Regions from separate parts of the Psychrobacillus sp. FJAT-21963 genome, predicted to be linked through region 1. Evidence: riboswitches for the same ligand, from Rfam matches in the RefSeq annotation. Region 1 holds a riboswitch; each other region holds the start of a gene.
What was found. A riboswitch is a leader RNA that binds a small molecule or an ion and turns the genes downstream of it on or off. The one in region 1 is predicted to bind lysine.
Positions count from the first base shown of each region.

Region 1 (10,639 bases):
CATTTTTAAATGTATTTTCACTAGGGGGTGATTGATTGCTAAGTGCTGCAGTGACAGAAAAAATGAGTAGAATAATTAGGCTCTCTATTTTTGACCATGGTCTAGGGTTGAAGTTTGGATATTTTATTAATTTCTTTTTAACGAATAAGCTATTGATAGCTGCATATACAATCAATGGAATAATGAATAGATGTTTAATAAGCAGAAGTTGTCCATATGAGAGCATCCAGGTATCTGTATACGTTGCAAAATCCATTACGAACGTCATTAACCCTATTCCCGAAGCGATCGTAATAATGAAGCATACGATTGCTACTGGTGAAAACCATTTTAAAAACTTCAACCAGTTTGAAAATCCTTTTGAAAACCAACTAACTACAAGTAGAATACCCACCCAAACCGTTACCGCTGTAAAATGACTTGTATGAATGATAAACCCTTTTATGTACCCCACAGAGCTTGCATGACTTGCCCACCCAAACCCTAAAATTAAAAGGAAAGTGAAAGCAAGTCCTCCGTATGCATATAACTGATTCTTTTGATCATCAAACCAAAGAAGAAATATAAATAACATATTAGCTACGATGAATGTAAAAAACCACGCTTTTCCTATTTCAAATGTATTTAAGACCATTTGAAGTGTTCCTACAAAATTTTCTTCCTGATCTAATTGCAAGACAAGCAGCAAAATAGGAATAAACGAAAAAAGTGCAATTCCAACAGTAGCGATAATTTGAACCCTTCTTTGTACAAGAATCTCAGGTTTAAAAGAACTTGGAACAAGAGAAATAAGAAAACTACCTATCAAAATGGAGAAACAAAGGTATAATAGTACCTCACTAACAACAGTCATAAGCATCTATTATATCTTTCTACGTAACCAGAAGAAGACCCCACCAATGATAACAATCAATGCGACAACAATAATAGGAATTGTACTAGATGAAGATTGACTTTCTTCTGTTTGCTCAACTTGGTCTGTATTAGGTGCTGCTATAGTCTCTGCTTGTTCTACTTCCTCGTTCTCTGTTGTTTCCGCTGCAGCAATTTCTACAGTGAAAGGAACAGTTCCTTCAATTGGATGCCCATCTGCTCCAACGATATTCCAAGCGATTTCATAACTATCAGTCTCTAAAGGTATCGCTAAAGTTCCAATCATTTGATTTTCATTTACTGAAATATTTTCAACTGGAATTGACTCACCATTAGAATTCATTAATTCAAAGGTGCTACTTTGTTCTATTTTCCCTTCAAAAATGAGGGAAATCTCATTTAGTTCTTCTGTTACAACTTGCCCACTCTCAGGATTGGAACTCTCTAATCCTGTATGTGCCCAAGCTGAATTTGCAAAAGCAAACATGAAAATAAATGATACTAAAATTATTTTTTTCATGATAATCCTCCTTATTATATCTTTAACCTAGTATAGCTACTCTTTGTGAGGAAAGTATGAAATTACTTTCAACAAAAAAAGAGGTACATTAACAACCTCCTCATTTTTTAAAAGAACTATTCATTCTATTTTATTGGCAATGATAATTATACATTTTTTTTACGTTAACTTTCAGTGAGTAGTCCTGTACCCTTTAACAACACTAAGTTTTAACTAAGTCCTATATGTGTCACTCTATAAGTGTCTATTTTTAATCCCATACATTATGACGAGCTAAAACATTAGCCATTTAATAAAGGAAAATAAAAAAGGCTTCCCTTCTCATGTTGAAGGGAAACCAAATAATAATCAAGTATAATAATAAAATTGTCCTAAAAGGATATACAATTCTTATTTTAATGTACGCTTTAAAAACTCTCTCGTTCGTTCTTGTGTTGGATTATTAAAAATTTGTTCAGGGCTTCCTTCTTCTGCAATAACCCCTTTATCCATAAATACAACTCGATCGGAAACTTCTTTTGCAAATTCCATTTCATGCGTTACGATTAACATAGTAAGCCCTGTTTCGGCTAGTTCCTTCATTACTTTCAGAACTTCTCCCACCATCTCTGGATCCAGAGCGGAGGTTGGTTCATCAAACAGCATAACATCTGGTTCCATCGATAAAGCTCGAGCGATTGCAACACGTTGTTTTTGGCCACCTGATAATTGACTTGGTTTTGCATTCACATATTGGTCCATACCAACCACTTTCAAATATTTGAGTGCTTTTTTCTCTGCTTCTTCTTTAGACCGTTTTAACACTTTTACTTGCCCAACAACACAGTTACTTAACACATTATGATTATTAAATAAGTTAAATTGTTGGAAAACCATTCCTAGCTTTGTTCGGTAAGCATGGATATCATGTTTATCATCTAATATATTTTCACCATGATAAATAATCTGACCACCGCTTGGTTTTTCTAATAGATTTACGCAACGGAGAAGTGTGGATTTACCAGATCCAGAAGAACCTATGATGCATACAACTTCTCCCTTGCTCACGGAAAAGTCTATATCTCTTAATACTTCATGGTTACCAAAGGATTTATTTAAATGTTGTATTTCAATTACTTTTTCCATATTATCCACTCCTTCCTTTTTATAATCCCGCATTGTTTTTTGGTAGTGTGACTTGTGTTGGTTGACCAATCATACTGTAATTTTCAGGACCATCTAATCTTCTTTCAACATAACGTAAAATGATTGTCACCGTAAACGTCATAACGAAGTACAAAATACACGCAACAAAAAACGGCTCAAAATATTTGAAGCTGATTCCCGCAACGGTTTTTGTTTGGAAGTATAGTTCTGTAACACCTATTACATTCAGTACTGACGTATCTTTAATATTTATAATAAATTGGTTTCCTGTAGCTGGTAAAATATTTCGTACTACCTGTGGTAATACTACATGAAGCATCGTTTGTATATGATTCATACCGATTGCTTGCGCTGATTCAAATTGTCCTTTATCAATGGAAATGACACCACCACGAACAATCTCGGCCATGTATGCCCCCGTATTAATAGATACGATAAAAATAGCTGCAGCAGTTCTGTCCATATCCACACCAAAAGCTAAAGCAGACCCATAATAGATAACCATCGCTTGTACAATCATCGGTGTACCACGGAAAAATTCAATATACATCGTTAGAATTGCATTTACTATCTTCAAGAAAATTCGTTTTGCTTTTCGTTCTGGCATAGGGATTGTTCGAATAACTCCTGCCAGCAAACCAATAATGGCTCCAAAGATTGTACCAATGATAGAGATTAAGAGCGTCATCCCTGCTCCACGTAGGAACATCGGCCAGTTATTGGTAACCATTGATATTATATACTCAATGCTCATACTTATCCTCCTCAAAAATTAAACCGACTGCAAAGAGATGCAGCCGGTATCACTTCATCTTTATTCAGAAGCGGGTTGATTTTTAATGGCAGTATCCATAATGTTTTGACGATCTTCTTCTGAAATGCCCGCCAATATATCATTAATTTGTTTTGTTAAGTCACTGCCCTTTTTAAGTCCAACTGCAACTGCTGTTTCTTCTTCATCCGCAACAAATCCATCGGTAAATTCAACCATCGCAAAGTTTTCGTTCGCTGATGAAGCACTAATTCCTTCTGGACGCTCAGAAACATAACCATCTAGCATTCCAGATTCTAGTGCTACACGCATTGCAGGGAAGTTATCCATTGCTGGTTGTTTTTCTACACCTTTAATTTGATCTATTACGCCATAATGTGAAGTATTTAATTGTCCTGACACTTTTGCCCCGCTAAAATCTTGAATAGAAGTAGCTCCCTCATAAGGTCCACCTTTTTTAACTACCATTACAAAGTTAGACGTGTAATAGTTTTCAGAGAAGTCGATTGTTTCTTTACGTTCAGCTGTCGGTGACATCCCTGCAATAATTGCATCGATTTTACCTGACTCTAAGGATGGAACTAGTCCGTCCCATTCTGTTTTCACAATAACTAACTCTTTTCCTAATCCTTCAGCAATTTTTTTGGCAATTTCTACATCGTATCCACCTGCATATTCTGCATTGCCGTCAATTTTTACACCGCCGTTTGAATCATCTAATTGAGTCCAGTTGAATGGAGCATATCCTGCTTCCATACCAACTGTAAAAGTGTTGTCGTCACCTTTAGAAGATGATGATTCTGTATTTTCTGTATTACTTGACCCACATGCTGCTAAAAGCATCATGATAGACACGAACATTACTAAAACTATTAGTTTGTTTTTCATTCTATTTCTCTCCTTTTATATATGATTATGTTTTTAACTACTAAAAAAGGACAACTTACATAAAAAAAGACCTGAGATGAACTCAGGTCGCAATATGTATAGTTGCCCTAAATCCTCTACTTTTCCCAAATGAGATAGCACACCACTATAAACCGGGATGTTTATAGCGGACAGTCCTGTAGTTATTCACTACAGACCCAGCAAGTAATACCGAGAACTATTACAAACTTCGGCGACATTTCCTTCTCCCTAGAATCATGGCTTCTCAAACTCCACTAAGGACTGTTAAATATCGCGCCTCTACCCCACTACATAAGTGAGGTCGTATTTAATTATTGTCCATAGTCTACAATAAGAAATACTATCTGTCAATCATTCTAGAAGTAATAACAAGTTTCTGAATTGAAAATAATCTTTTAAAAGTAAATACATTTTTTCAAACGCTAAAGGAAATAATAAACTCTAGCTAACTAATCTCAATCGTTATTTTTAAAAAACGTTGGCATTACTGTTATAATAGGTTATGGATGAAGTGGTAGACGAATTTATCAAACAAATGGAAGTGAGTTGTTTTATGAATTAATACAAAAAAGGAGTTGATATTATGGGATCTGTCAAAGTCGCAGATCACAAAGTGTCAGAAGAAATGAAAGATGATTTTTCATTAGATCGAGTGCCTCGAGACCAGAGGAAGATGGGTTGGTTTAGTATTACCAATATCACATTTGGTATCGCAACGGCAATTTTTTATTTTCAAATGGGAAGCGTTATGGCACTTCAATTCGGGGCTATAAATGCTATCATATCCTCCATATATGCGATAATCGTTGCCGGTATACTCGGAACGTTCATAGCTTATCTATCAGCCAAATCCGGGATGAACGTTAACTTATTATCAAGAGGCGGAGGTTTTGGTTACATAGGTGCATCGTTAACCTCATTCATTTATGCAACAAACTTTATCATGTACTGTGCCTTTGAAGGCCTGATTTTAGTTTCCGCAGTTCACACCTTCTTCCCCGCCCTACCTGAATGGGCACTAATCATTTTCTTCGGATCTATTGTTATTCCATTAAATTGGTTTGGCATTAAACAACTAGATAAATTACAAAAATGGTCTTTACCGATTTTCGGTATTTTTTTATTGTGTGCCATCATAGTGTCTTTCTTCACTCCATCGGTTTATGAAGGAGCATTTTGGACGTATATGCCAGAAGGAGTGCAGGTGGGTGGCCAAGCTTTACTACTTTGTATAGGAATGCAGCATGGAATAATGGGTCTGACAGCTTTACTTTCTTCAGACTACGCGCGTTTTCTTAAGCCAAAGGATATTAAAATTGGTTCTTTAGCAATAGGTTTTATTCCACAAATTTTCTGTTTTGGAGTTATGGGTGGTCTTGGTATATGGTTCGGTGTTCGTTTAGGTGAACCAAATCCAGGTGTTTATATTGTTCTTCTCTTAGGTTTAGGTGGCGTATTATTCACTATGTTAACTCAGCTTAGAATTAACGTTACCAATATATACAGTAGTTCCCTATCACTTTCTAACTTCTTCGAGAACGTATTTAGATTTACACCAGGCAGACGATTTTGGGTTGTTGTCTCAGGTATTTGTGCAATAGGCTTGATGTTAGGTGGTATTGTGGATCATTTAGATACAGCCATGACATTCCAAGGAGTCTTTTTACTCGCTTGGGCATCGATTCTAGTTACGGATGCCATGATCGTGAAAAAACTATTAAAAATTGGGCCAGGTTATTACGAGGCTCGACACGAATATTTATATAAATGGAATCCTGTTGGAGTAGTATCTTTACTTATCTCAAGTGGTTTAGGTACGATAGCCGCACTAGGTTATATGGGATCATTTCTGGAAAGTACTGCGGCATTCTTCGCAGCACTTCTAGCAGCTATTCTCACCGTGATTTTAGCCATTTTTACAAAAGGTAAATATTATAGCAAAAAGCTTCCTAATGACATTCCTAAGGAAGATTATATTGCATAATAGTTAAAAGATTTTTTCTACCCGCAACTATTAACCATTCAATCAGCTTACCCTTCATTTTATTAACTTCCAGATAGCCTTTTCTTCGGCCTATAATTCGTTTTTATACTATATTCTCGCTTCTCTCAGGAGGTAGAGTTTATAGTAGGCTGGTTGCCTAATTGGTTTTACTCTACTTTTACCCTCAAAACTATTTATCCAACAACTCATAGGGTTATTTTGTTGATACAATATTACTAATGCACCTTGTAGTTCTACAGGGTGCATTTTTAATTAATTGATATCATTAACCCAGGACTCTTTACTTCCACAAAACCATATATATAAAGTGAAATATTTTTTACGATAATGATTTCTTTTTAGAGGGGGAATGCGATGAAAAAGATGTGGTTATTAGGGTTTGGTTTTTTTAGCATTAGTTTAGGATGGTCTTTATATAATGCGTTTGTTCCTTTTTTTCTGAACGACTTTCTTTCAAGTACTGCATTAATTGGTTTTCTCATGACAATTGATAATTATTTTGCACTTTTCTTACAGCCATATATAGGAAACAAAAGTGATCGCACACATTCACGCTTTGGTAGACGGATGCCATATCTATTAATTGGTATACCGTTAGCAGCTTTGTTTTATGCACTTATTCCCTTCCACACAAGTTTGACCACATTAGTGATTTTTATGGTAGGAATGAATATATCCATGGCGATATTCCGTTCCCCTACTATTGCGTTAATGCCAGATATTACTCCTGAGGCTAAACGCACGAAAGCAAATGGTGTTATCAATTTTATGGGAGGACTTGGCGGAATTTTAGCTTTCAGTGTAGGCTCTATTCTTTTTGGAGTGGAGGAATCCCTACCATTTTTAGCGGTCTCTGCAATCTTTCTATTAGCGCTAGTAGTTGTCTTTAAAAATATTAATGAAAATAGAGATGCTATTCCTTTTACCATAACAACTAATCCAAAGATAGATTACAAAGCAGAGTTAAATAAACCTACCATCTTTCTTCTAACCGCAATATTCTTTTGGTTTGTAGCAATTCAAGGGATGGAAGCGTTATTTACTTTATATGGTGTAAACGAGCTTAATTTATCCAAGAGCTCATCTGCCTTTTCACTTGCATTTTTTTCATTAAGTTTTGTACTGGCTGCTATACCAAGCGGTATTCTAGGTGCTAAATTTGGCAAGAAAAAAGTAATCTTAACGGGAGTTATCGGTTTATTTTTTGTCTTCTTTTTATTAAATTGGGTGGAATCCCTTTTTACCTTGCGCTTACTACTATTAATTGGTGGAATGTTTTGGGCATGTATAAATATAAATTCATACCCTTACATTGTCTCTCTCGGAAGTGAACATAACTTTGGTACTCGAACCGGATTATATTATTTAGTATCTTCATTAGCAGCTATAATTTCACCACCTTCTTTAGGCTTATTAATAGATATATTTGGATATGATGTACTATTTAATGCTACGGCAGTAAGTATGCTTTTTGCATTAGCTTGTATGTGGAAGGTTAAAACCCCTAGAACTAGTCCCGTGCGATTGTAAACTACCAATTGGACAGTCGGTTCTATTTATATATAATCTAATGTATATACTTACCATAAGAGAGTGGAGAAATGATAGTTGAAAAAGATAACGATCTTGCAAACTAGTGATATACATGGAAGCATTTTTCCGATTAATTATGTAAATAACGAACAAGCTAATATTGGCTTAGGGAAATTAGCTACGATAATAAAACAGGAGCGACAATTAAACGAGCAATTAATTTTGATCGATAATGGTGATTTAATTCAAGGAACTCCGCTAACATATTACTATATTCAATTTTTAAAACATGAAAAAAATCCCATGATCAGCATTTTAAATGACCTGTCCTATGATGCTGCCGTTATTGGAAATCATGAGTTTAATTATGGGTTGGATATCTTAAATCAGGCGGTTGAAGAATCCCAGTTTCCTTGGCTATCTGCTAATATCTTAGACACAAATACGGGGAAGCCTTATTTTGGCTGTCCTTATATCATCAAAGAAATTGAATCTGTAAAAATAGCTATTCTAGGTGTTACAACTCATTACATCCCAAATTGGGAAAACGAGCATAATATAACTGGTTTGGATTTTAAGGATTGTCTCCAAGAAACAAAAAAATGGGTTACATATATTAGTGAAAAAGAGCATCCTGACGTATTAATTGTTTCTTACCATGGAGGATTTGAACGAGATCTGGAGACTGGAGAACCAACAGAAAACTTAACGGGAGAAAATCAGGGATATGCCATATGTAAGGAAATTAGTGAAATAGACGTCCTCCTAACAGGGCATCAGCATCGCTCTTTAACTGGCAATTTAAATGGTGTAGAAACTGTTCAGCCGTCTAATAACGGGCAAATGATAAGTAAAGTTACTCTAACGCTAAATAATCAGAACGAGATTATAAATAAATCCTCTGAATTATTAGTAGTAGATAATGTTAAAGCAGATGAAGAGGTTTTAAAAAAGGCTTCTCGTTTTGAAGAAGAAACTCAACATTGGCTGGATCAACCAATCGGCAAAGTAGAAGGCGATATGTTAATCAAGGATCCATTTCTTATTAGAACAAGTGACAATCCTCTAATAGAATTTATTAATAAAGTACAAATGGAAACAGCTGGAGTAGAAATCTCTAATACTTCTCTTTTTAGCAATTCGTCTCCTGGCTTTGAACCAGATGTGACGATGCGTGACATCATTTCTAATTACAAGTATCCAAATACATTAAAGGTGCTTCGATTGTCCGGGCAAGATATAAAAGAGGCATTAGAACAAAGCGCACGTTATTTTGTTTTGAATCGAGAAGGAATGCTTGAAGTAAATCCTAATTACATACAACCAAAACCACAGCATTATAATTATGATATGTGGGAAGGCATAGAGTATATTTTAGATATTCGTAACCCAGTTGGAAACAGAGTAACTACATTGAATTACAAAGGTGCTCCTTTAAACCTTCAGCATGAATATGATGTCGTGATGAATAATTATCGTGCTGGTGGCGGTGGAGACTATTTGATGTTTAAGGGCAAAGACATTGTGAAAGATATTCCGATAGACATGTCGGAAATCCTTGCTAACTATATACTGGAGCGAAAAACGATAAAGGCAACAGTTAACCGTAATTGGAAAGTTATCTGGTAGGAATACTAAAAAGCTGGTTCGTTCATCAATTGCTTATCTGCTAGAAGGCTGTAAAAATAAGAGGCTGTTCGAATGCCTGCTACTTTCAATATGATGAGTAGGGATTAGATCTTGTAAGTTGAAAATCACCATACTTTGATGATTGTTATATGGTTTGAACATGGGTAGGAATTGTCATTTTACAATTTATAGTAGTAATCATTGGATTGCACATAAAAAATCGCCGTTTCTTTTTGTTGGTTTGGTCACTTACATTATAAGAAATTTGGCGGTTTTTTTGTATACTATCCCGTTTTATTATATTGTTGATTGAATGAAGTAATGGATTTTCGTTTCAGACGGTGACTCCTGCGGGAAGATAGACAGTCCGAGACCCCGCACGTAGCGTTAGAGAGGAAGGAAGGCTAAGGCCGCCTCTTCAAATGGAAGGCAATCTAAGTTCGCCGCGTTCTGCGACAACGATTGCATGACCTACATCCCTGTGGGCCTCAACGCCTTCATGACCAACATCATGTTGGCCTGAGAAGGCTCGGCGCTCGCCCGCGGAAAGCATCCGTCTGGAACCGAAATCTATCGCACTTTTTAATAAAAGCTATGAAGAAAGAGGCTACCCTTAAAAGTCATTTTTTATGACTTTAAGGACAGCCCTCTTATTTTTATTATGCTAGTTCTTCCAAAGAAGCATAGTATTTTTCTTCTTTTTCTTTATCGAAACGACCTTCCCATTTAGCCATAACGACTGTAGCCAATGCATTACCTACTACATTTACTACTGTGCGAGCCATATCTAGAAGACGGTCAATACCAGCGATAAACGCAAGTCCTTCTAGTGGGATTCCTACAGTTCCTAGAGTAGCCAATAGTACGACGAAGGAAACTCCTGGTACTCCGGCGATCCCTTTAGATGTTACCATTAATACTAAAACGAGTGTAATTTGTTGCATAATACTCAAATCAATTCCATACATCTGTGCAATAAAAATTGCCGCAATCGCTTGGTATAACGTGGAGCCGTCTAAGTTGAAAGAATATCCTGTTGGTATTACAAAGGAAACAATATCCTTTGGTGATCCAAACTTCTCCATTTTTTCCATTACTTTCGGCAAAACAGTTTCGGAGCTAGATGTAGAATAAGCTAAAAGCAATTCGTCTTTTAATACTTTAATTAGATGGAAGATATTGATACCAACTAATTTTGCAATACCACCTAGTACAACAACAATGAAAAATAGCATAGAAGCGTAAACTAGTA
Region 1 covers NZ_LJIY01000005.1:152,645-163,283, forward strand. The annotation lists gene AN959_RS13190 (copper resistance D family protein) at 1-859, opposite strand, end outside; gene AN959_RS13195 (copper resistance protein CopC) at 863-1,393, opposite strand; gene AN959_RS13200 (amino acid ABC transporter ATP-binding protein) at 1,784-2,518, opposite strand; gene AN959_RS13205 (amino acid ABC transporter permease) at 2,538-3,293, opposite strand; gene AN959_RS13210 (transporter substrate-binding domain-containing protein) at 3,354-4,199, opposite strand; lysine riboswitch at 4,327-4,510, opposite strand; gene AN959_RS13215 (cytosine permease) at 4,804-6,204, shown strand; gene AN959_RS13220 (SLC45 family MFS transporter) at 6,580-7,755, shown strand; gene AN959_RS13225 (bifunctional UDP-sugar hydrolase/5'-nucleotidase) at 7,834-9,387, shown strand; gene AN959_RS13230 (cation:dicarboxylate symporter family transporter) at 10,047-10,639, opposite strand, start outside.

Region 2 (10,639 bases), on a different contig from region 1:
GGACTTGCAAATCATGCATATCCGGAAGAAGAGCTATTTAATAGAGCACAAGAACTTGCAAGTAAAATTGCAACTAAAAGTCCTATTGCTGTTAAAGCAGCACTTGAAATGCTTCAATTTGTCAAACCGGCATCATATCATGAAGGCGTGAAAGCGGAAGCAAGTGCATTTGGAACCGTTTTTGTTTCGGAAGATGCAAAAGAAGGTATTACTGCATTTTTAGAAAAAAGAAATCCTGTATTTAAAGGGAAGTAAAAATAATAATAAGATGCAATAGGAGGAATTCTATATGAATATTTATGTTTTAGTAAAACGTACATTTGACACAGAAGAAAAGATTGTTGTAAACGGTGGCAAAATCCAAGAAGACGGAGCAGAATTCATCATTAATCCATACGATGAATATGCAATTGAAGAAGCTATTCAAGTTCGTGATGCACATGGTGGAGAAGTAACTGTCTTAACGATGGGCGGAGAAGACGCTGAGAAACAACTTCGTACAGCACTAGCGATGGGAGCAGATAAGGCGGTTCTAATCAATACAGAGGATGATGTAGAAGAATTGGATCAATTTACATCGGCTTATATTATTTCTGAATACTTAAAAGATAAAAATCCAGACTTAATCTTAGCAGGTAACGTTGCGATTGACGGTGGTTCTGGTCAAGTTGGTCCGCGTGTTGCAGAATTACTAGGCATCAATTATGTTACAACTATTACTAATTTAGAAATTGATGGAACTACCGTGACTATCAAACGTGACGTAGAAGGAGATACAGAAGTTCTGGAAACTTCTTTACCACTATTAGTAACAGCTCAACAGGGACTAAACGAACCACGTTACCCATCATTGCCTGGAATTATGAAAGCAAAGAAAAAACCTCTAGAAGAATTAGAGTTGGATGACTTAGATATTGATGAAGACGATGTAGAAGCAAAAACAGAAACAATTGAAATTTATTTACCTCCTAAAAAGGAAGCCGGAAAAATATTGGAAGGCGATTTAGCTGACCAAGTAAAAGAGTTAGTTCATTTACTTCATTCAGAAGCAAAAGTGATTTAATCATTTTCTTCAGAAGCTTCCACATTTATGTGGAGAACTGATTATGAACGAATTTATATTTAAAATAGGAGGAAATAAACATGTCTAAAAAAGTATTAGTATTAGGAGAAGCACGTGAAGGTGCTTTACGTAATGTATCATACGAAGCAATTGCCGCTGCAAAACAAATTTCAAGTGGCGGAGAAGTAGTTAGTGTTCTCTTAGGAGATTCAGTGAAGGATTTTGCTGGTGAATTAGGAAAATTTGGAGCAGACCGCGTTATCACTGTAGAACATCCTCATTTAAAACAATATACTTCTGATGGCTACGGGCAAGCATTACTTGCTGTAATTGACCAAGAGCAACCAGAAGCTATTGTTTTTGGACATACTGCATTAGGTAAAGATTTATCACCGAAAATTGCTAGTAAATTACAAGTTGGCTTAGTATCGGATGTTACATCAATTGAGGGTGAAGGTGATTCAGCAGTATTTGTTCGCCCAATTTATTCTGGTAAAGCATTTGAAAAGGTTAAAGTAAAAGAAGGAATTGAATTTATTACGATCCGTCCAAATAATATTGCACCACTTGCAAAAGATGATAGTAAATCAGTAGATGTTTCTTCCTTATCTGTTGATATTACGAATCTACGAACTATTATTAAAGAAGTAGTTCGTAAATCTACTGAAGGTGTTGACTTATCAGAGGCAAAAGTGGTTGTTGCTGGTGGACGTGGTGTGAAGAGTGAAGAAGGTTTCGCGCCTTTAAAAGAGCTTGCAGACGTTTTAGGTGGGGCAGTTGGAGCATCTCGTGGAGCTTGTGACGCGGACTATTGTGACTATTCACTGCAAATTGGTCAAACAGGAAAAGTTGTTACCCCAGACCTTTATATAGCAGCAGGTATTTCAGGAGCTATCCAACATTTAGCAGGTATGTCTAACTCGAAAATTATTGTTGCGATCAATAAAGATCCAGAAGCGAATATTTTCAAAGTAGCTGACTATGGTATTGTAGGAGATTTATTTGAAGTAATTCCAATGCTTACAGAGGAATTTAAGAAGTTAAAAGTAAACGCTTAAAAAATTGCTCGGCTCTCTTTGGAGCCGAGCTTTTGCTTGTAGGAGAGTAAGGGAGTAAGATGACACCCCTGGGGTTGTCCAATAAATAAGAAATTCGTTGAAATGACTCCCTTTCCGCAGGGGTTACCTCTACCTCCTCGCTACGTTCCAGGGTCTTCGACTAACGCTCTTACCGCAGGGAGTATCGCCTTTTCAACGATTTTCTATATGTTGTTTGGAGGCTCCTCGATCTCCCGCTAAAAGCGACTGGTAAGCTTCGAAAATCAAATGCTTCAACAGGTGTAAGCTAATATGTAGAAGTAGCAATATGAGTCTGCTATAATCTATCTATAGTTAACCAAAGGAGGAATTTTTTTATGGCAATAGTTCACGGAACAGATCAAACCTTCTCTCAAGAAGTGGAAAAAGGATTAGTATTAGTAGATTTTTGGGCAACATGGTGTGGCCCTTGTAAAATGATTGCTCCTGTTTTAGAAGAAATGGATGCTGAAATGAGCGATAAAGTAAAAATCGTAAAAGTAGATGTAGATGAAAACCAAGCAACTGCAAGTCAATTTGGCATTATGTCTATACCAACTTTAGTATTATTTAAAGATGGGCAACCAGTAGACAAAGCAGTTGGTTTCCAACCAAAAGAAGCATTAGTTCAATTTGTAGAAAAAAACGCATAATATTAAACCGGGTGTCCTGAATGGTGCCCGGTTTTTTTAAACAGGTGATAATATGAATGATTTGATTCAACAGAAGTGTGCAATTTTACCAGATCAACCTGGTTGTTATTTAATGAAGGATCGACAAGGTACTATTATTTATGTCGGTAAAGCTAAGATACTAAAAAATCGTGTGCGTTCTTATTTTACTGGATCTCACGATGGAAAAACCCAAAGACTTGTTCAAGAAATAGTTGACTTCGAATATATCGTTACATCGTCTGAATTAGAAGCATTAATACTCGAGCTTCATCTTATTAAAAAACATGACCCAAAGTATAATATCATGCTAAAGGACGATAAGACGTACCCATACATTAAAATTACAGCTGAAAAGAACCCTAAACTTATTATTACAAGACAGGTTAAAAAAGATAAAGGGAAATATTTTGGCCCCTATCCTAATTCTCACGCCGCTCATGAAACAAAAAAGCTATTGGACAGATTATATCCATTACGTAAATGTCAGAAAATGCCTAATCGTGTTTGCCTATATTATCACATGGGACAATGTCTAGCACCATGCGTGAAAAAAATAGAGGAATCCACTTATAACGAAATAATTCAAGAGATATCTAGCTTCTTAAATGGCGGACATACAACTGTGAAGAATAATCTGACGGAAAAAATGAATGCTGCTGCCGAAAGCTTAGAATTTGAGCGTGCTAAGGAATATCGAGATCAAATATCTCATATTGAACAAGTGATGGAAAAACAAAAAATGACAATGAATGACTTTACTAGTCGAGATGTATTTGGGTATTTCGTTGACAAAGGGTGGATGTGTGTCCAAGTATTCTTTGTTCGACAAGGGAAGTTAATCGAAAGGGATGTTTCTTTATTTCCTATTTATCGTGATCCAGAGGAAGAGTTTCTAACATTTTTAGGTCAGTTTTATGCAAAACCCGAACATATCAAGCCAAGAGAAATTTTTGTGCCAAATAGTACAGATTTGCATTTAGCAACTGAATTACTAGAAATGAAAGTTATAATACCTCAAAAAGGAACCAAAAAGAATTTAGTAGATCTCGCAGAGAAAAATGCAGTGTTGGCTTTGAATGAGAAATTTCATCTTATTGAGAGACAAGAAGAACGTACTATTGGTGCTGTAGAAGAATTAGGCGACTTAATGGGTATCGCAATTCCAAGTCGAATTGAAGCTTTTGATAATTCGCATATACATGGAACGGATGCAGTATCAGCAATGGTTGTTTTTGTTGATGGTAGAGCATATAAAAAAGATTATCGAAAATATAAAACAAGAACAGCTGCCAAACATGATGATTATGGAGCGATGCGTGAAGTAGTAAGAAGAAGATACACAAGAGTTTTAAAAGAAAACTTGCCTTTGCCTGATTTAATCATTATTGATGGTGGAAAAGGTCAAATAGAGGCTGCACGAGAGGTTATCGAAGATGAATTAGGATTAGATATTCCTATTGCAGGTCTTGCGAAAGATGGAAAACATCAAACTTCCCAGTTGCTATTTGGAGATCCCATGGAAATTATAGCGATGAAACGAACAAGTGAAGCGTTTTACCTATTACAGCGAATACAAGATGAAGTACATCGTTTTGCAATTACATTTCATCGACAACAGCGTGGAAAACATACAATTGCTTCTTCATTAGATGGTATCGAAGGAATTGGGCCAAAGAGAAAGACATTATTATTAAAGCATTTTGGTTCCATTAAGAAAATGCAAGCGGCTAGTAAAGAAGAATTCATGGAGGCAGGGCTTCCTGAAAAGTTAGCAGATATAATGATCGCTCATTTTCAGAAAAAGTTATTGTCTTCTGAATAGTCTTATGTTATGGTTGAAACAATTTAATATTCACTTTAAGTGAAGATAGAGGTGCGAATTGACAAGAGTACTCAGCAGAAGGATGAAAAGATCCTGTGATGGTTGAGGAAAGGGTCGTTCGCCGAAACATAGAAAAGCTTTTCCTTTTCTTATGTTGGTTCTGCATTTAATAAATGTAGAATTGTCAGAATGCAATATTCTGGAGGGCTATCTCACATGGACAATTCTTTTGACCGTGTATGGGACAAAGCTTTTCACAATATGTGAGAAGCTTTTTTTATTCAGTTATCGTCCCAACTCCAGCGCCTTATTATGATGCAAACATAGGCGGTTGCATTGATAGATAATGAAATAAGGGAGAAGATGTTCATGAGTAAAATCGTAATGAAATTTGGTGGTACTTCCGTTGCCACTACAGAAAAAATTGCTAACGTTGCTAGAAGAATTCAAATGGAGAAAGAAAAAGGTAATGAGGTTGTAGTAGTTGTCTCAGCTATGGGAAAATCTACAGATGAACTAGTGGATTTGGCGAACGAGTTATCGGATGCACCATCAAAAAGGGAAATGGATATGCTTCTATCAACAGGAGAACAGATCACCATGTCTCTATTGGCCATCAAATTAAGTACTTTAGGAATAGATGCAATTTCTTTAACTGGATGGCAAGCAGGATTACAGACAGATGATGTACATAGAAATGCCAAAATCCTTACGCTCGATCCTTCCAAAATTTTGGACAATCTTTCGGAAGATAAGGTAGTGATTGTTGCAGGTTTTCAAGGTATTTCCACACAGGGAGACATTACAACGCTCGGTAGAGGTGGCTCAGATACCTCCGCAGTGGCAATTGCAGCTTCTATCGGGGCAGAAATTTGTGATATCTACACAGATGTAGATGGAATATATACTTCAGATCCCCGATATATCAAAAATGCCCGGAAACTGGAGCAACTTGAATATGATGAAATGTTAGAACTTGCCAACTTAGGTGCAGGTGTATTACATCCAAGAGCAGTTGAATTTGCAAAAAACTACAAGATACCATTACGTGTACGCCCAAGTTTTAGTGAGGAAGAGGGTACAATTTTAAAGGAGGAAGTCGATGTGGAAAATAATTTAGTTGTTCGAGGAGTTGCTTTTGAATCCGATATAGTCCGTTTAACAATCGAATATGAAGTACCGTTTAATGGGTCTTTAGCTTCTATATTTACGACACTTGCAGCAAATCATATAGATGTTGATATAATCGTGCAGTCGATAGTGGACGGTGTAAAACCAGCAGTTTCATTTTCTATCAAAAAAGAATCATTAGCGGAAGCGATTACGGTGTTGGAATCCAATAAACAAAATCTTGGCTTTACATTTGCTGACTTTGAAGTAGGTCTGGCAAAAGTCTCGATCGTTGGCTCGGGTATGGTTTCTAATCCCGGTGTTGCTGCCCAAATGTTCGATCGTCTTCGAAAAGAAAATATTCCTGTGAAGATGGTAAGCACATCAGAAATAAAAGTATCTGTCGTCGTACCTCAAACGGATATGATTTCAGCGGCTAATGCCTTACACAATGAATTTGGTTTAGAGTTTGCATAACAAACAAAAAAGCAATGTACGGTTTTTTTGTACATTGCTTTTTTGCATCATTATAAAATAGTAGTTTTTAAGTCCCATTTAACTTGAAAAGTGACGATTCCATTTTTCTTTTGCTGTTCGTCATAGCATTCTGTTAAATAACCACCAATTTTCTGCTGTTGTTCAGCTAAAAAACCAGCTTCTAATCGATGACTTCTGCCTTTCCCGCTTTGTGGCAAATTTAAGGTTTGTAAAGTATAAAAAGCGGAATCTTTTGTCGTTTTTTCTAAAACTAAAATTCCCCAACCTGCTTCTTGAAAGAAAGAGGAGGCCTCTTCCATCGAATATAGGGGAAATTTGCGGGCTAGGTCTTTCCCTGCCCAATATAGAATATCTTTTTCATGTTTTCCGAGAATAGAAGCAAGAACGTGATCGCGTATTAATTCATATCCAAAGGAAGTTACATGTGAATGTTCCTTTTCATCCAAGTAGCAACCCTTCTTTCTAAGCTAAATTCTAATAATCTAGTTTATTTTATCATAAAAAAATTTCACTTGGTAAGGGTATATAGTATGTGAAAAAATAGTCTAATCATTATAGGGAAATGAATCATTTTACATTTTGAATAGTGGGAAAGAAATCTTGACGCTCTAGAGTGTTGAGAGTACAATGGATATGTCATAAATTCGAAACATGATGATGTGAGTACGGAATGAATCCTATTGTTCTATTACAATAGTAATCATTGCGTCAATTGTAAATCTGAGGGGGGTAACTGTTTTGTCGAAAGATCGCGAATTTTACTGGCGCCGACTACATTCACTATTAGGAATTATTCCTGTTGGATTGTTTTTGACGCAACATTTGATCATTAACCATTTTGCTACTAAAGGACCAGAAGCATTTAATGGGGCAACACACTTTATGGAGAGTCTTCCATTCTTATTATTCTTGGAAGTCTTTGTAATTTACTTACCGTTGATGTTCCATGCATTTTACGGGGTTTATATTGCATTTACTGCAAAAAATAATCCGAAAAACTTTGGAACACTTCGTAATTATTTGTTCATTTTACAACGTTTCACTGGAATCTTTCTTGTTGTATTCATCGCTTGGCATGTATTTGAAACAAGATTCCAAGCAGCTATTGGAGCGAAAGAAGTTAATTTTAACATGATGGTTGAAATTTTATCAAACCCATGGATGTTAGGCTTCTATATAGTAGGTGTAATTTCTGCTACCTTCCACTTAGCAAATGGTATTTGGTCATTCCTTGTAAGCTGGGGAATTACTCAATCTGCAAAATCACAACAAATTGTTACTTATGTAACATTAATAATCTTCCTAGCGTTATCTGTAGTTGGTGTACAAGCTCTTCTTGCGTTCGTATAAGATCCTTCTACACGTTCAACTACTATTAAAATGAGGAGTGAGATTGACATGGCAAAAAGTAAACTTATTGTTGTCGGTGGTGGATTAGCCGGATTAATGGCAACAATGAAAGCGGCCGAAGATGGTACGCATGTAGATCTATTTTCATTAGTTCCTGTAAAACGCTCACACTCTGTTTGTGCACAAGGCGGTATTAACGGGGCTGTAAATACAAAAGGTGAAGGAGATTCACCAGCAGTACATTTAGATGACACTGTTTATGGCGGAGACTTCTTAGCAAACCAAGGTCCAGTAAAAGCAATGACTGATGCTGCACCTGGAATTATAAATTTATTTGATCGTATGGGTGTAATGTTTAACCGTACACCTGAAGGATTATTAGACTTCCGTCGTTTTGGTGGTACATTGATGCACCGTACAGCGTTTGCTGGTGCAACGACTGGTCAACAACTTCTATATGCTTTGGACGAGCAAGTACGTCGTTTCGAGGTAGACGGTCTTGTTACAAAATTCGAAGGATGGGAATTCCTTGGAATAATTAAAGATAGCGAAGGTGTTTGTCGCGGTATTAAAGCACAAAACCTTAAAACTATGGAAATTCGTGCTTTCCGTGGAGATGCTGTTATCATGGCTACTGGTGGTCCTGGTATTATCTTTGGTAAAACAACTAACTCTATTATTAACACTGGTTCTGCAGCTTCTATCGTTTATCAACAAGGTGCATATTATTCAAACGGGGAATTTATACAAATTCATCCTACTGCAATACCTGGTGATGATAAACTACGATTAATGTCAGAATCTGCACGTGGTGAAGGTGGACGTATTTGGACTTACAAAGACGGTAAACCTTGGTACTTCCTTGAAGAGAAATATCCTGCCTACGGAAATCTAGTTCCACGTGATATTGCAACACGTGAAATTTTCGACGTATGTGTTAACCAAAAACTAGGTATTAATGGCGAAAACATGGTTTACTTAGATCTTTCACATAAAGATCCTCATGAACTAGATGTTAAACTTGGTGGTATCATTGAAATTTACGAAAAATTCACTGGTGATGACCCTCGTAAAGTTCCAATGAAAATCTTCCCAGCTGTTCATTACTCTATGGGCGGACTTTGGGTTGATGAAGATCAAATGACTAATATTCCTGGTTTATTTGCTGCAGGTGAATGTGATTATTCACAACATGGTGCTAACCGTTTAGGAGCTAACTCATTACTTTCTGCTGTATTTGGTGGAAGTGTAGCTGGTCCTAATGCAGTTAAATATATGAGAAATCTTGATTCTCATGCAGAAGATATGGATTCTACTATTTTCGATGCAGAGGTTCAACTTGAGCAAGAGAAATGGGATAAAACGTTAGCGATGAAAGGTACTGAAAATGCTTACTTACTTCATAAAGAGTTAGGTGAGTGGATGACTGATAATGTAACGGTTGTACGTTACAATGACAAACTTGAAGCTACCGATAAAAAAATCCAAGAATTACTAGAGCGCTACGAGAATATCAATATGGATGATACGCAAAAATGGTCAAACCAAGGCGCTTCATTTACTCGTCAATTAAAAAATATGCTATACTTAGCACGCGTTATTACGATAGGTGCACTAAAACGTAATGAAAGTCGTGGAGCACATTACAAACCAGATTTCCCAGAACGTAATGATGAGGAATTCTTGAAAACAACAATGGCTAAGTTTGATCCAGCTACTGGTGCTCCTGTTATTTATTATGAAGAAGTAGATGTATCACTTGTTCCACCTCGTAAACGTGATTATTCTTCTACGAAAGGAGAAAAATAAAAATGGTTACAGCGACAGAAACAAAAAAAGTTGCTTTTGAGATTCTCCGCCAAGATACTCCTGAATCTACACCGTATTGGGAAAAGTTCGAAGTGAACTATCGTCCTAATATGAACGTTATCTCTGCCTTAATGGAAATTCGTCAAAATCCAGTCAATGCTGATGGAAAAGCGACGTCTCCAGTAACATGGGATATGAACTGTCTAGAGGAAGTATGCGGAGCTTGTTCAATGGTTATAAATGATAAGCCACGTCAATCATGTTCAGCACTTGTTGATCAATTGACTCAACCTATTCGTTTGGCACCAATGAAAACATTCCCAGTAGTTCGTGACCTTCAAGTTGATAGAACTCGTATGTTTGATTCTTTGAAAAAAGTAAAAGCATGGGTTCCAATTGATGGATCATACGAACTTGGAGAAGGTCCTCGTATGCCGGAACGTAAGCGTCAGTGGGCGTATGAATTATCTAAATGTATGACTTGTGGTGTTTGTTTGGAAGCTTGTCCTAATGTTAATAGCGGTTCTAACTTTATTGGACCAGCACCACTTTCACAAGTACGTTTATTTAACGCTCACCCAACAGGTTCTATGAACAAGGATGAAAGATTAAACGCAATTATGGGAGACGGAGGCCTTGCAAACTGTGGTAACGCACAAAACTGTGTAGTTGCATGTCCAAAAGGTATTCCGTTAACAACATCCATTGCAGCTTTAAACCGTGATACAACTGTTCAAATGTTCAAAAACTTCTTCGGAAGCGATCACATGGTCGATTAATTGTAGAAATCGTTTTCTAAGAGCACTATAAAGTAAAATCTGTGTAGAATTTAGTATTCTATGCAGATTTTTTATTTTTTTGCTATAATAAATGAATTAATATTCAGTTATTAGGAGGATGGTTTATATGAGAGCTAGTTACATAGAAGATATAAAAAGTTGGGAGCAGGAATTTACTTTTTATTCAGAAGTAAGTGTTCGTTTTTCAGAAACAGATATGTTCGGACATTTAAATAATACGGTGACTTTTGCGTATTTTGAGTATGCACGTATTGAGTTTCTAAAACATATAAAGTTAATGAATGATTGGCTAAACCCTACTAATGAAACCATCCCAGTTGTTGCTGATTTGCAATGCGATTACTTGAGACAAGTGTTTTTCGATGAAAAGCTTCGGATTTATGTGAAAATCAATTCTGTAGGTTCTTCATCCATAGATATCCATTATATGGCTAAAA
Region 2 covers NZ_LJIY01000006.1:22,679-33,317, forward strand. The annotation lists gene AN959_RS13675 (enoyl-CoA hydratase) at 1-255, shown strand, start outside; gene AN959_RS13680 (electron transfer flavoprotein subunit beta/FixA family protein) at 290-1,063, shown strand; gene AN959_RS13685 (electron transfer flavoprotein subunit alpha/FixB family protein) at 1,144-2,121, shown strand; gene trxA (thioredoxin) at 2,478-2,792, shown strand; gene uvrC (excinuclease ABC subunit UvrC) at 2,845-4,635, shown strand; lysine riboswitch at 4,674-4,853, shown strand; gene AN959_RS13700 (aspartate kinase) at 5,005-6,222, shown strand; gene AN959_RS13705 (YslB family protein) at 6,273-6,689, opposite strand; gene AN959_RS13710 (succinate dehydrogenase cytochrome b558 subunit) at 6,982-7,593, shown strand; gene sdhA (succinate dehydrogenase flavoprotein subunit) at 7,642-9,402, shown strand; gene sdhB (succinate dehydrogenase iron-sulfur subunit) at 9,405-10,181, shown strand; gene AN959_RS13725 (thioesterase family protein) at 10,309-10,639, shown strand, end outside.
Region 2: it holds a riboswitch for lysine, as region 1 does, so the genes downstream of both, AN959_RS13700 (aspartate kinase) here and AN959_RS13210 (transporter substrate-binding domain-containing protein) in region 1, are expected to answer to the same signal.

Region 3 (10,639 bases), on a different contig from region 1:
AGTTATTCGTCACAAAAAAAGGTTCTATACCTTTTCCTTGTAAATAGTGAATGAATTCAACTGCCTCTATAATCGGCGTTTCTCCTCTATAAACTGTGCCATCTAAATCTAAACAGTATGCCTTATAATTGGACATTGGAATCCTCCGGTAAAAATGCAGAAACTGGGCCAAGTTCATTCACTAAGTAGTTTTCTACTTTCACTGGAAATTCCTTCAAATAAGTAATGTTTGATAAGAGAACTTTATATAATTGTGTATCATTGACTGAGTGAAAATCACGGACAAGTACTTTTCTAAATTCGATAACCTCTTTTAAAGGAGCATCCATTTCTGCTGTTATAACTTTTTCATCCGTCAAAATATCAATAATATCATCATAACCACCTGGGTCTCGCATAATGAACCCATCGATCATTGAATTGCCCACATCAATAATAGACTCAATAATATTATGACCTACACGTTCAAGAGCCAATTTTGAGATTTGGTCATTGTTCCAATCTGTTTTAGTTTCCAATAAATCAAGTAAAGTTTTCATGTGAGTTAAAGTAGTTGCGATTTTTTTTCGATCAACAAAATACATCGAAATGCCTCCTAGTTTTTGTTCAGTTGATATTGTCTTCTATTCTATAGTACCATAATTGAGAGGTAGGAAGGAGTGTCACAAGATGGAACGGTTTTTCTTATATGATGATGTGGAAGATACTAAAACAAGATTTGTAGGATTCACAGGCGAATCACAACGCTATGACTTAGCTGTCCTACAAAGCTCTCGTTTTTTTGGTAAAGTTCTTGTGATGGATATCCAATACGGAAGAGCTGCAATACTTGGACCAGACGATTTGGAAGAACCAGGATATCTAGAACACGTATTTAATAGAACAGAAGAAGAAGCTAAAGAATTAAGAGATTACTTGAGTGAATTACTCAACTAAAAAACCTTGAGTCTAGATCATCATTGATGATCTTGCTCAAGGTTTTCTTGTATCTGTTCAACTGTTTCAACAACCGGTACTACTTTAGGTGCCACTCCAGTTTTCTTTACTAAAAAATAGGCACAACCAAAGTTACAATACTCATATAAATAGTCTTTCATTGTACTTATTTTTGTATCAAATGTAGCTTTATGGTTTCTATCTTCAAAAAAGCCCTTTAAACGAAGCTGACCATAGCCCCAGTCACCCATTATAAAGTCATATTTGGACAATATTTCACTATATCTTTCTAAAAAAGCTTCTTCCTTAAAAGCTTCTCGGTAATCTTCTATGACTTCATACGTATATCCTTCTGCAATAATCATTTGATCACCATCCATTAGCTATTTTGAGTAGCTAGTAGTTCCTCACCTTGTGCTTGTCTTTGTTTTGCTGCAGCATTTACTTGCTCATCCGCATGATAACTACTTCTTACAAGTGGACCAGCTTCACAGTGAGAGAATCCTTTACTCATTGCTATTTTGCGAAGTTCACCAAATTCAGCTGGTGAATAATACTTTTGTACTGGTAAATGTTTTTTCGTTGGTTGCAAGTATTGACCGATTGTCATAATGTCTACGTTATTTGCACGTAGGTCATCCATAACTTCTAAAATCTCTTCATGTGTTTCTCCTAATCCTAACATTAAAGAAGACTTCGTAGGTATATTCGGTTGCATTTCTTTAGCGCGGCGCAACAGTTCAAGTGAACGGTCATATTTTGCTCTTGCACGAACTCTTGGAGTTAAGCGGCGTACCGTTTCAATATTATGGTTTAAAATATCTGGTTTCGCATCCATAATATTACGAATGTTTTGCTCAATCCCACCCATATCAGAAGGTAACACTTCAATAGTTGTAAATGGATTTTTCCGACGAATCGCACGAATAGTTTCTGCAAAAACTTCTGAACCACCATCTTTTAAGTCATCACGGGCAACAGCTGTAACAACAACATGCTTTAAGTTCATAATAACTACCGAATCTGCTACACGTTCAGGTTCTGCTAAATCTAGCTCATTTGGAAGACCTGTTTTAACTGCACAAAAACGGCAAGCACGAGTACAAACTGCTCCAAGAATCATAAAAGTAGCTGTTCTCCGTGATCCCCAACATTCATGAATATTTGGGCATCTTGCTTCTTCACAAACTGTATGTAAATTATTTTCACGCATTAACTTTTTAAGACCTTTATAGTCCTCATTTGTATTTAACTTTATCTTTAACCAATCTGGTTTACGTTGATGCTCTGATTTCGTTGGTTTACACGATGTCACTTCATATCGACCCCATTCTTTAAACTAACTACACTGTTGTCAATGTAACATATTATTTTAATTCAAACAACCTTCTCATTCCTAGTTTAACGCATGATTATAAAAAAACAGAGCTAGTTTTAGCCCTGTTTAAAGTCTTCTTTTTTTGATTTAAAATTCCACACTAAAAACAACATGATTAGGATCAATACAACCGATACGAATCCTATAATAACAGATCCAGTTAAACCTAATATTAAATAACCGAAAGCAGCTATTACAGCGCTAATTATGGCATATGGCAATTGTGTCATGACATGATCTATAACATTTACACCAGCCCCTGTTGCTGACATTATTGTTGTATCAGAGATTGGTGAACAATGATCACCAAAAACTGCTCCTGCTAAAACAGCAGACAATACAGGAAGCAATAGCTCGGGTTCTATTGCCATGATAATGCTAGCACCAATAGGGAGTAATATTCCGAAAGAACCCCATGATGAACCTGTTGCAAAAGCCATGATCGCTGTTAGGACAAATAGTAAGACTGGAATTACTCCAACCGGTATATTGTTTTCAGCAACTAAGTTGGCTAAATATTGGCCAGTTCCAATAGTTTCGATTAAAAATGATAATGACCATGCAAATATTAAGATGAATATTGCTGGTAACATGGAACTTATTCCAGTAACTAAAGCTTTCCAAATAAAATTAATCTTTGCTGTTGGATTATATTTTAGCTGACGTAAGTATAATAATACAGCGAGTATTGTAGCTAATAGTCCACTAATAAATAAAGAAATAGGAACATCCGTATTTTCAAAAACTACAAATATATTGAGTTCTTGATTTGAGTTTTGATAACCTGTCCAAAACATAGATACTAGTGTTATCACAATTAATGTAATTATTGGTAATAACAAGTCCTTAACTTCTCCATATTTGTTTTCTGGAAAATTACCTTGTAGCTCACCTGGATTAGGTTTACTTGTGTCGAATAACTTCCCTGTTTCTTTTGCAATCTTTTCGTGCTTCCTCATTGGCATTAAATCAAAGTCAGTCCACGCCATAAAGAAAACGATGGCAAGGGTAGCAATAACATAAAAGTTCATAGGAGCCATTAACATAAAAGCCTCAAGAGGTGTATAGGAAGTAACCGCATGAGTTGCAAAAATAACACCCAATTGGCTTATTAAAAATGCTCCCCAACTTGAGACGGGCGCTATTACACATACTGGGGCAGATGTAGAATCAATAAAATAAGCTAATTTTACTCGCGAAACGCGATGACTATCAGTGATAGGTCTAGCAATTTGGCCAACTGCTAAGGCATTAAAATAGTCATCTACAAAGATAATTATTCCTAGAAACGCTGTAAGTAATTTGGAGCCTCTTCTAGTTTTAATTCGTTTAACAGCCCAAGCCGCAAAAGCTGTGCTTCCACCAGACAAACCAACTAAAGCAGTAATAATACCTAAAAATAAGATAAATAATAAAATGTAAATATTAGATGTGTTTAAACCTTCATCCCAAAAAGATACTTTAAATGATTCCCATAGCAATAGTAAAGAATCTATCGGGTCAAAGCCTTCTACTAAAAGAGAGGCAGATACAATACCAACTCCGAGTGATAATAAAACTCTTTTCGTTACAAGAACCATAATGATTGCTAATAATGGTGGTAGTAAAGAAAATATAGTACTTTCCAAAATAGTTTCCTCCTTTTCAGGCGGAGGCACAGAACAGTAAACAAAAAGGCCAACCAAAAAGAATGGCTGGCCTCTACTATAGAATTCAAGATTATACTTTCATTCATACTCTGTAGCTCACCATTTATATGATTCCATATAAATGGCAGTGTTATTCCTCTTTAAAATAACCCCAACTAAATGTTATAGGACATGAACATTTAATTTCGGCATTGCTTCCTTTCCTAAACGATCTACGTTGTCATCCTCACGTATAGTACTATTAAGCAATGCAGCCTCTACCTATTCATTTTGCATCTATTACTTTAACATCAAAAGTAAGCTCTTGCAATCATTCTTGTTTTGGTAATGGATTTATTGGTACTTCGACAGAAGGAGGGTTTCCACCTTCCCCTTTTGTATATATTTGTGGAACTTGACCTTGTATTAAACCCATCGCGACCGGAATCCTTTGTTCGACCGTACTCATCTTACTGGCAAGTGGAACAATTATTTGAACGTTTACTTTTAATAGAATACTTATCTCTACAAAAGCATTGTTTATTCCAAACTCATCAATACTTTGTTCAACGGTTGATTGAACGTTTCCAATCACATGAAATCGAATGGGAATCTTTGGACCTAAGTTTCCGATTAGGGGTATATTAGCTGCCTGCCCCATTGGTACAAAAAATACGACCCCACCTTGATCTTCCATTGTTTGTTTATCATACTCAATATCATCTAAATAAGGTAAGCTTGATAGATTACCCTTTTCCGCTTGCTCTAAATGAGATTGTACTAAACTTTGGGTATCAGACAAAACTCGATTAATTATTTCCGTGTTAAATTTTGTCGTCACCATATTATTAGCACTTTCGGATGGAACATGCTCAATAATGTCATTTACATCTAACACATTAGCAATTCTAGTGTTAATCGCTTTACTTATCACCATGGAAGCAATTTTGTTCGTTTGTACCTCTGCATATTGCAGATAAGTTGGAGTTAAGCGAGCATTGATCCAATAAAACAAACCCGCTACAGAAAGGATAAAGCAAGCTAGAAAAATGGCTAATTTACGCTGCATATTTAAAAACTTGATTCTTTTCTTTTTACGATAGAACAACAAAAAAAAATCCCCCTAGTTATTTATATGTAACTGGAGGATTTTAAATGACTATATTTCATTTTTTTGACCGTACCACTTTAACACGTCCCGTATGAATTCAGGCATAAAATACTGCTTCGTCGCAAATTTAAAGGCTGGAAAGAAATAGCCAAACGTGAACATATCTAGTGTTGCAAGATAATAGGTTTTTTCAAGTTTTACGAGTTCTCCTTTTACGTATACATCGCCTTCTTCATCCTCGTATAGTTGGTTAAATTGTATAGCACCCAAATATTTCCCTCTGAATCCTAAACCTTTTACTTCAAGAAGTGGCCACTTTTCATTTTTGGATAACTCAACGGTTTCCATCAATTCTGCTCCAGTTAAACTTACAACACATGGATTAATGGGATGAGGAAGAAGTCTATGCAAATCACCAGCAGTAACAATCCCTTTTTGTAAATCGGTTAAGAAAATGCCTGCTGGGAACATGGCACAATCAGCTCCTGTAAAAGCTAGTAATGCATTAGCAAAGAAATCAGACATACTTGATGAATGGAACCAATCTTTCTTTAATAATGTTTGATTCGCAAAAAGTGGGTAAGCTAGTTTGCTTTTTCCAATATGCTCCCAAGTTTCTAATTGTTCCGCATTATTCTCAGGGATTTGCAGCGTTTCTATTGGATAAAGAACAGCTTTTTTAGAAGTAACTTCCCTAAGGTTATGGTCAAATTCTATTGTAACTTTCCCTACAAAGGCTCCATACTTGCCAGCAGCGGCCTGCAGCGTACCATTCAGCATTTTTCCCTCATCAAAAAAATGATGTGTGTGAGCGCCAAAAATTACATCAATTTGCGGTATTTCCTCTGTAATTATTTCGTCTTGGGACATACCAAGGTGTGACATACATAGAATGATATCTACTTTATGCCGTATTTCTTCACAAACTTCTTTTAGTCGATTAATCGGCTGCTGAATATGCCAACCTAACTTTTCATAATAAATTCCAAAGTCTGCTGTAGCAGCTACAACTCCAATATGAATTCCAGAGGCAGTTTTGTGAATTTTATATGGGAGTATCCATGATGGAATGATGCCATATTGATCTGTAAAGTTCGAAACAACCACTTCAAAATTTGCATTAGCATACATACTGTCTAATTCTTCATGACTAAGAGTAATACCTTCATTATTTCCAATGGTGACATAATCATAACCAGCTTCATTTAGTAAATCTACATTTCCTCTTCCCAAAGTACCTTCAGTAAAGGTATTAGATCGATCAATATGGTCACCAATATCTAAAATGAGATATGAATCATGTCCTTCATGCATTTTTTGTCTATCGGAGAGAAACTGATGTATAGTCGGCCAGTTTTCTAAATGACTATGCAAATCATTTGTATGATAAATATGAATAGTTTCTCTCAACATAAACCCACCTTTTTGATTTTACATAAGACCAGCTATAATGGATCGAACTCCTAATAATAGCAAAATAATTCGCAAAGCAACGACAAGCGTATCCGAATTAAGTTTTTTATTTAATCTGGCACCCAATTTCGCGCCAATATAAGCTGCAGGAATAACTGGTATCGTATAAAGCCACGGCACATTTCCAAGGGAGATATGCGTTATAGAATTGATGATGGAAGATAAAAATACCATAAACATAGACGTAGCCACTGCCACATGTGGTGGAAATAAAAATAAAAGGATCATAGCAGGAACAATGATGGACCCTCCACCAATTCCAAATAATCCAGATGCGAATCCTACACCAAATGTTAATAGGATGGCAAACCAAATTGGATATCCATAAACATATGTATCTTTATCATCTGTGAATGTCTTTTTGCTACCATTTTCAACAAACCACTTAACTGGTTTTAATCGATCTCTTACAAGCAGAAGGGTTGATAGAATAATAAGTAAAATACCAAAATATAAATTAAAGGATGGTAAATCTAACCCTTTATTTACCCACGCTCCTAAAATCGTCCCTGGAATACTTCCTATAAAAAATATAAATCCGCTTTTAAAATCAACCGTCTTCGTTTTCATGTAAGAAAGTGTGGACGATAGACCAGTGAAAATCATCATAATCACAGATAGGCCAACCACACTTTGAGGTGTGATATTAGGTATTAAAGCAAGAGTCGTTCCAAAAAATAATACAGCTGGCACTAAAATTACTCCGCCACCTAAACCTACTAATGCTCCAACTATTCCGGAGAAAAGACCAGCTAAAACTAGTATAATCCACTCCATTATATCCCTCCATCAAATAAATCTAATTGTTTTGGAGCTAAACCTTCAAATTCTATTCCAAGCATCTGTTGAAAGGTTTTTGCATTTTTTGCTGCATGCCCACCAGAATTATTATTAAATAATACCACTACTTCTTTTGTGTTAATATGTAATTCCTCGCAAATCTTTTGAATGTCAAAAAGTTCTTCTTTATTATAATCATATAAATATCGTACTTCTCGCCATTTTTCACTATCCCCTGGATTTATCCATCCATATGTATTTCTTCCATGGAGTCTCACAAGTACTTTTTCTGAAGTGCAAATAGGAATTAAAGGGACACACCCTTCCCCTACTTGTGGCTCATCACAGATCGTATGATGAAAATGGTTATCTTTTAGAAACTGAATAGTCTGATCTTTAATAGCATGCGTATACCACGATTGATGACGAAATTCGATTGCTACCTCAAAATCTTTTAGCTCTGCTCTCACTTTATATAAATAATCAACATTTTCTTTTTTACATTGAAACCATGGAGGGAATTGAACTAAAACCATAGACAGCTTTCCACTTTCCTTGAAAGGTTGAATGGACTCCCGATACCGATCAAACATATCCTCTAGTGAATCAAAAGGAGATTCCCCTCTAAGATGACCTGTAATACCTTGATATGCCTTTACGATAAATTGAAAGCTATTTGGAGTTTCCCTTATCCACTTTTCAACGTTCCTATAGGAAGGTATTGCATAAAAAGCTGAATCCAATTCAACTACTGGAAAATGGGCACTATAATCTTGTAATTTTTCTTTCGGAGAAGATACATATAAATCTGTGTGATCTCCCCATCCTGTCAAACCAATTTTTATCATGCATTCACCCCACTATTTATCATATCATTAACTACATGTTAGAGCTAAATTAAAAAAGACAGCAGAGGTTCATTTTACTCAACCCTGCTGCCTTCATTTAAATGTAGGTATTAACCGATAGAACCTTCCATTTCGAACTTGATTAAACGGTTCATCTCAACCGCATATTCCATTGGAAGTTCTTTTGTAAATGGTTCGATGAAGCCCATTACGATCATTTCTGTTGCTTCTTCTTCACTTAATCCACGACTCATCAAGTAGAACAATTGCTCTTCAGAAACTTTCGAAACTTTCGCTTCATGTTCAAGAGAAATATTATCATTCAGGATTTCATTGTATGGAATTGTATCTGAAGTAGATTGGTTATCCATGATCAATGTATCACATTCAATGTTAGAACGAGCACCAGTTGCTTTGCGACCAAAATGAACTTGTCCACGATACGTTACTTTCCCGCCTTGTTTCGAAATAGATTTTGAAACAATTGTAGAAGAGGTATTCGGAGCCAAGTGAAGCATCTTAGCACCAGCGTCTTGATGTTGACCTTTACCAGCAATTGCAATAGAAAGAGTCAAACCACGTGCGCCTTCTCCCTTTAGGATAACAGCTGGGTATTTCATTGTTAACTTAGAACCAATATTTCCATCAATCCATTCCATTGTAGCGTTAGCTTCACAAACTGCACGTTTAGTAACTAAGTTGTAAACATTGTTTGCCCAGTTTTGGATTGTTGTATAACGGCAATAAGCATCTTTTTTGATGATGATTTCAACAACTGCACTATGAAGTGAGTTTGTTGTATATACAGGAGCTGTACATCCTTCTACGTAGTGTACAGATGCACCTTCATCTACAATAATCAAAGTACGTTCGAATTGACCCATATTCTCAGAGTTAATACGGAAGTAAGCTTGAAGTGGTGTATCCACTTTCACGCCTGGTGGTACATAGATAAATGATCCACCTGACCAAACTGCAGAGTTCAGGGCAGAAAATTTGTTGTCCGTTGAAGGAATTACAGTTCCCCAGTATTTTTTAAAGATGTCTTCATTTTCACGAAGAGCAGAGTCTGTATCTTTAAATACAATACCTAAATCCTCTAGCTCTTCTTTCATGTTATGGTAAACAACCTCTGATTCATACTGTGCAGAAACACCTGCAAGGTACTTTTGTTCTGCTTCTGGAATACCAAGTTTATCAAATGTTGCTTTGATTTCCTCTGGTACTTCATCCCATGATTTTTGAGTTGCTTCAGATGGTTTTACATAGTAAGTAATTTCATCGAAGTTTAAAGATCCTAAATCTCCACCCCATTGAGGCATTGGTTTAGAATAAAAGATTTCTAACGCTTTCAAACGATAATCTAACATCCATTGTGGTTCATTTTTCATACGAGATATTTCTTCTACAATATCCTTCGTTAAACCACGTTTTGAACGGAAAATGGATACGTCTTTATCGTGGAAACCATATTTGTAATCACCAATTTCAGGCATTTGTTTTGCCATCGTATTTCCTCCGTTCTCCAATTATTATTTTTCTTCAGAAACGCCTTTCTCCATAGCCTTCCATGCAAGTGTTGCACATTTAATACGCGCAGGAAACTTAGATACACCATGTAATGCTTCAATATCATCCAAATCAATGGAATCATCATATTCTTTTCCTAGCATCATCTCTGAAAAAGTAGTAGAAAGTTTTAAGGCTTCTTCGACTTTTTTCCCTTTTACTGCTTGTGTCATCATGGAAGCAGAAGCCATTGAAATAGAACAACCTTCCCCATCAAACTTTGCGTTTTGGATAATTCCATCTTCTACTTGAAGTGTCAGATGAATGCGATCTCCACAAGTTGGGTTATTCATGTCAATTGTAAGAGCACCTTCCTCGATACTTCCTTTATTACGAGGATTTTTATAATGGTCCATTATTACTCGACGATATAATTGATCTAAATTAGAAGACATCGTTAAAATACTCCTTTGCAGTGCGCAATCCAGCAACTAAACGGTCAATATCTTCTTCTGTATTATAAAGATAAAAACTTGCTCTTGCAGTAGCCGTACATTGTAACCATTTCATCAATGGTTGTGCACAATGATGACCTGCACGAACAGCAATACCGCTCATATCAAGTACGGTTGCAACATCATGTGGATGCACATCATCTAAGTTGAATGTTACAATTCCAGCTCGCTTAGACGGATCGTTTGGTCCATAAATAGTCAAGCCTTCTATTGTAAGCATTTTATCCATGGCGTAAGTAGCAAGTTCATGCTCGTGTTTTTCAATCTCATCTAGCCCGATTTCCTCAAGGAAATCAATGGCAGCTGCTAGACCAATCGCTCCAGCAATGATCGGTGTTCCACCTTCGAATTTCCAAGGTAGCTCTTTCCATGTAGAGTCGTATAGTCCTACAAAGTCAATCATTTCTCCACCAAATTCAACAGGTTCCATTTTTTCAAGTAATTCCTGCTTACCATAAAGT
Region 3 covers NZ_LJIY01000009.1:250,776-261,414, reverse strand. The annotation lists gene AN959_RS17875 (TIGR01457 family HAD-type hydrolase) at 1-136, opposite strand, end outside; gene AN959_RS17870 (DUF86 domain-containing protein) at 123-584, opposite strand; gene AN959_RS17865 (DUF3055 domain-containing protein) at 670-936, shown strand; gene AN959_RS17860 (YutD family protein) at 957-1,301, opposite strand; gene lipA (lipoyl synthase) at 1,316-2,251, opposite strand; gene AN959_RS17850 (Na+/H+ antiporter NhaC family protein) at 2,371-3,942, opposite strand; lysine riboswitch at 4,048-4,231, opposite strand; gene yunB (sporulation protein YunB) at 4,274-5,053, opposite strand; gene AN959_RS17840 (bifunctional UDP-sugar hydrolase/5'-nucleotidase) at 5,102-6,463, opposite strand; gene AN959_RS17835 (sulfite exporter TauE/SafE family protein) at 6,485-7,303, opposite strand; gene AN959_RS17830 (DUF72 domain-containing protein) at 7,303-8,154, opposite strand; gene sufB (Fe-S cluster assembly protein SufB) at 8,265-9,662, opposite strand; gene sufU (Fe-S cluster assembly sulfur transfer protein SufU) at 9,687-10,118, opposite strand; gene AN959_RS17815 (cysteine desulfurase) at 10,108-10,639, opposite strand, start outside.
Region 3: it holds a riboswitch for lysine, as region 1 does, so the genes downstream of both, AN959_RS17850 (Na+/H+ antiporter NhaC family protein) here and AN959_RS13210 (transporter substrate-binding domain-containing protein) in region 1, are expected to answer to the same signal.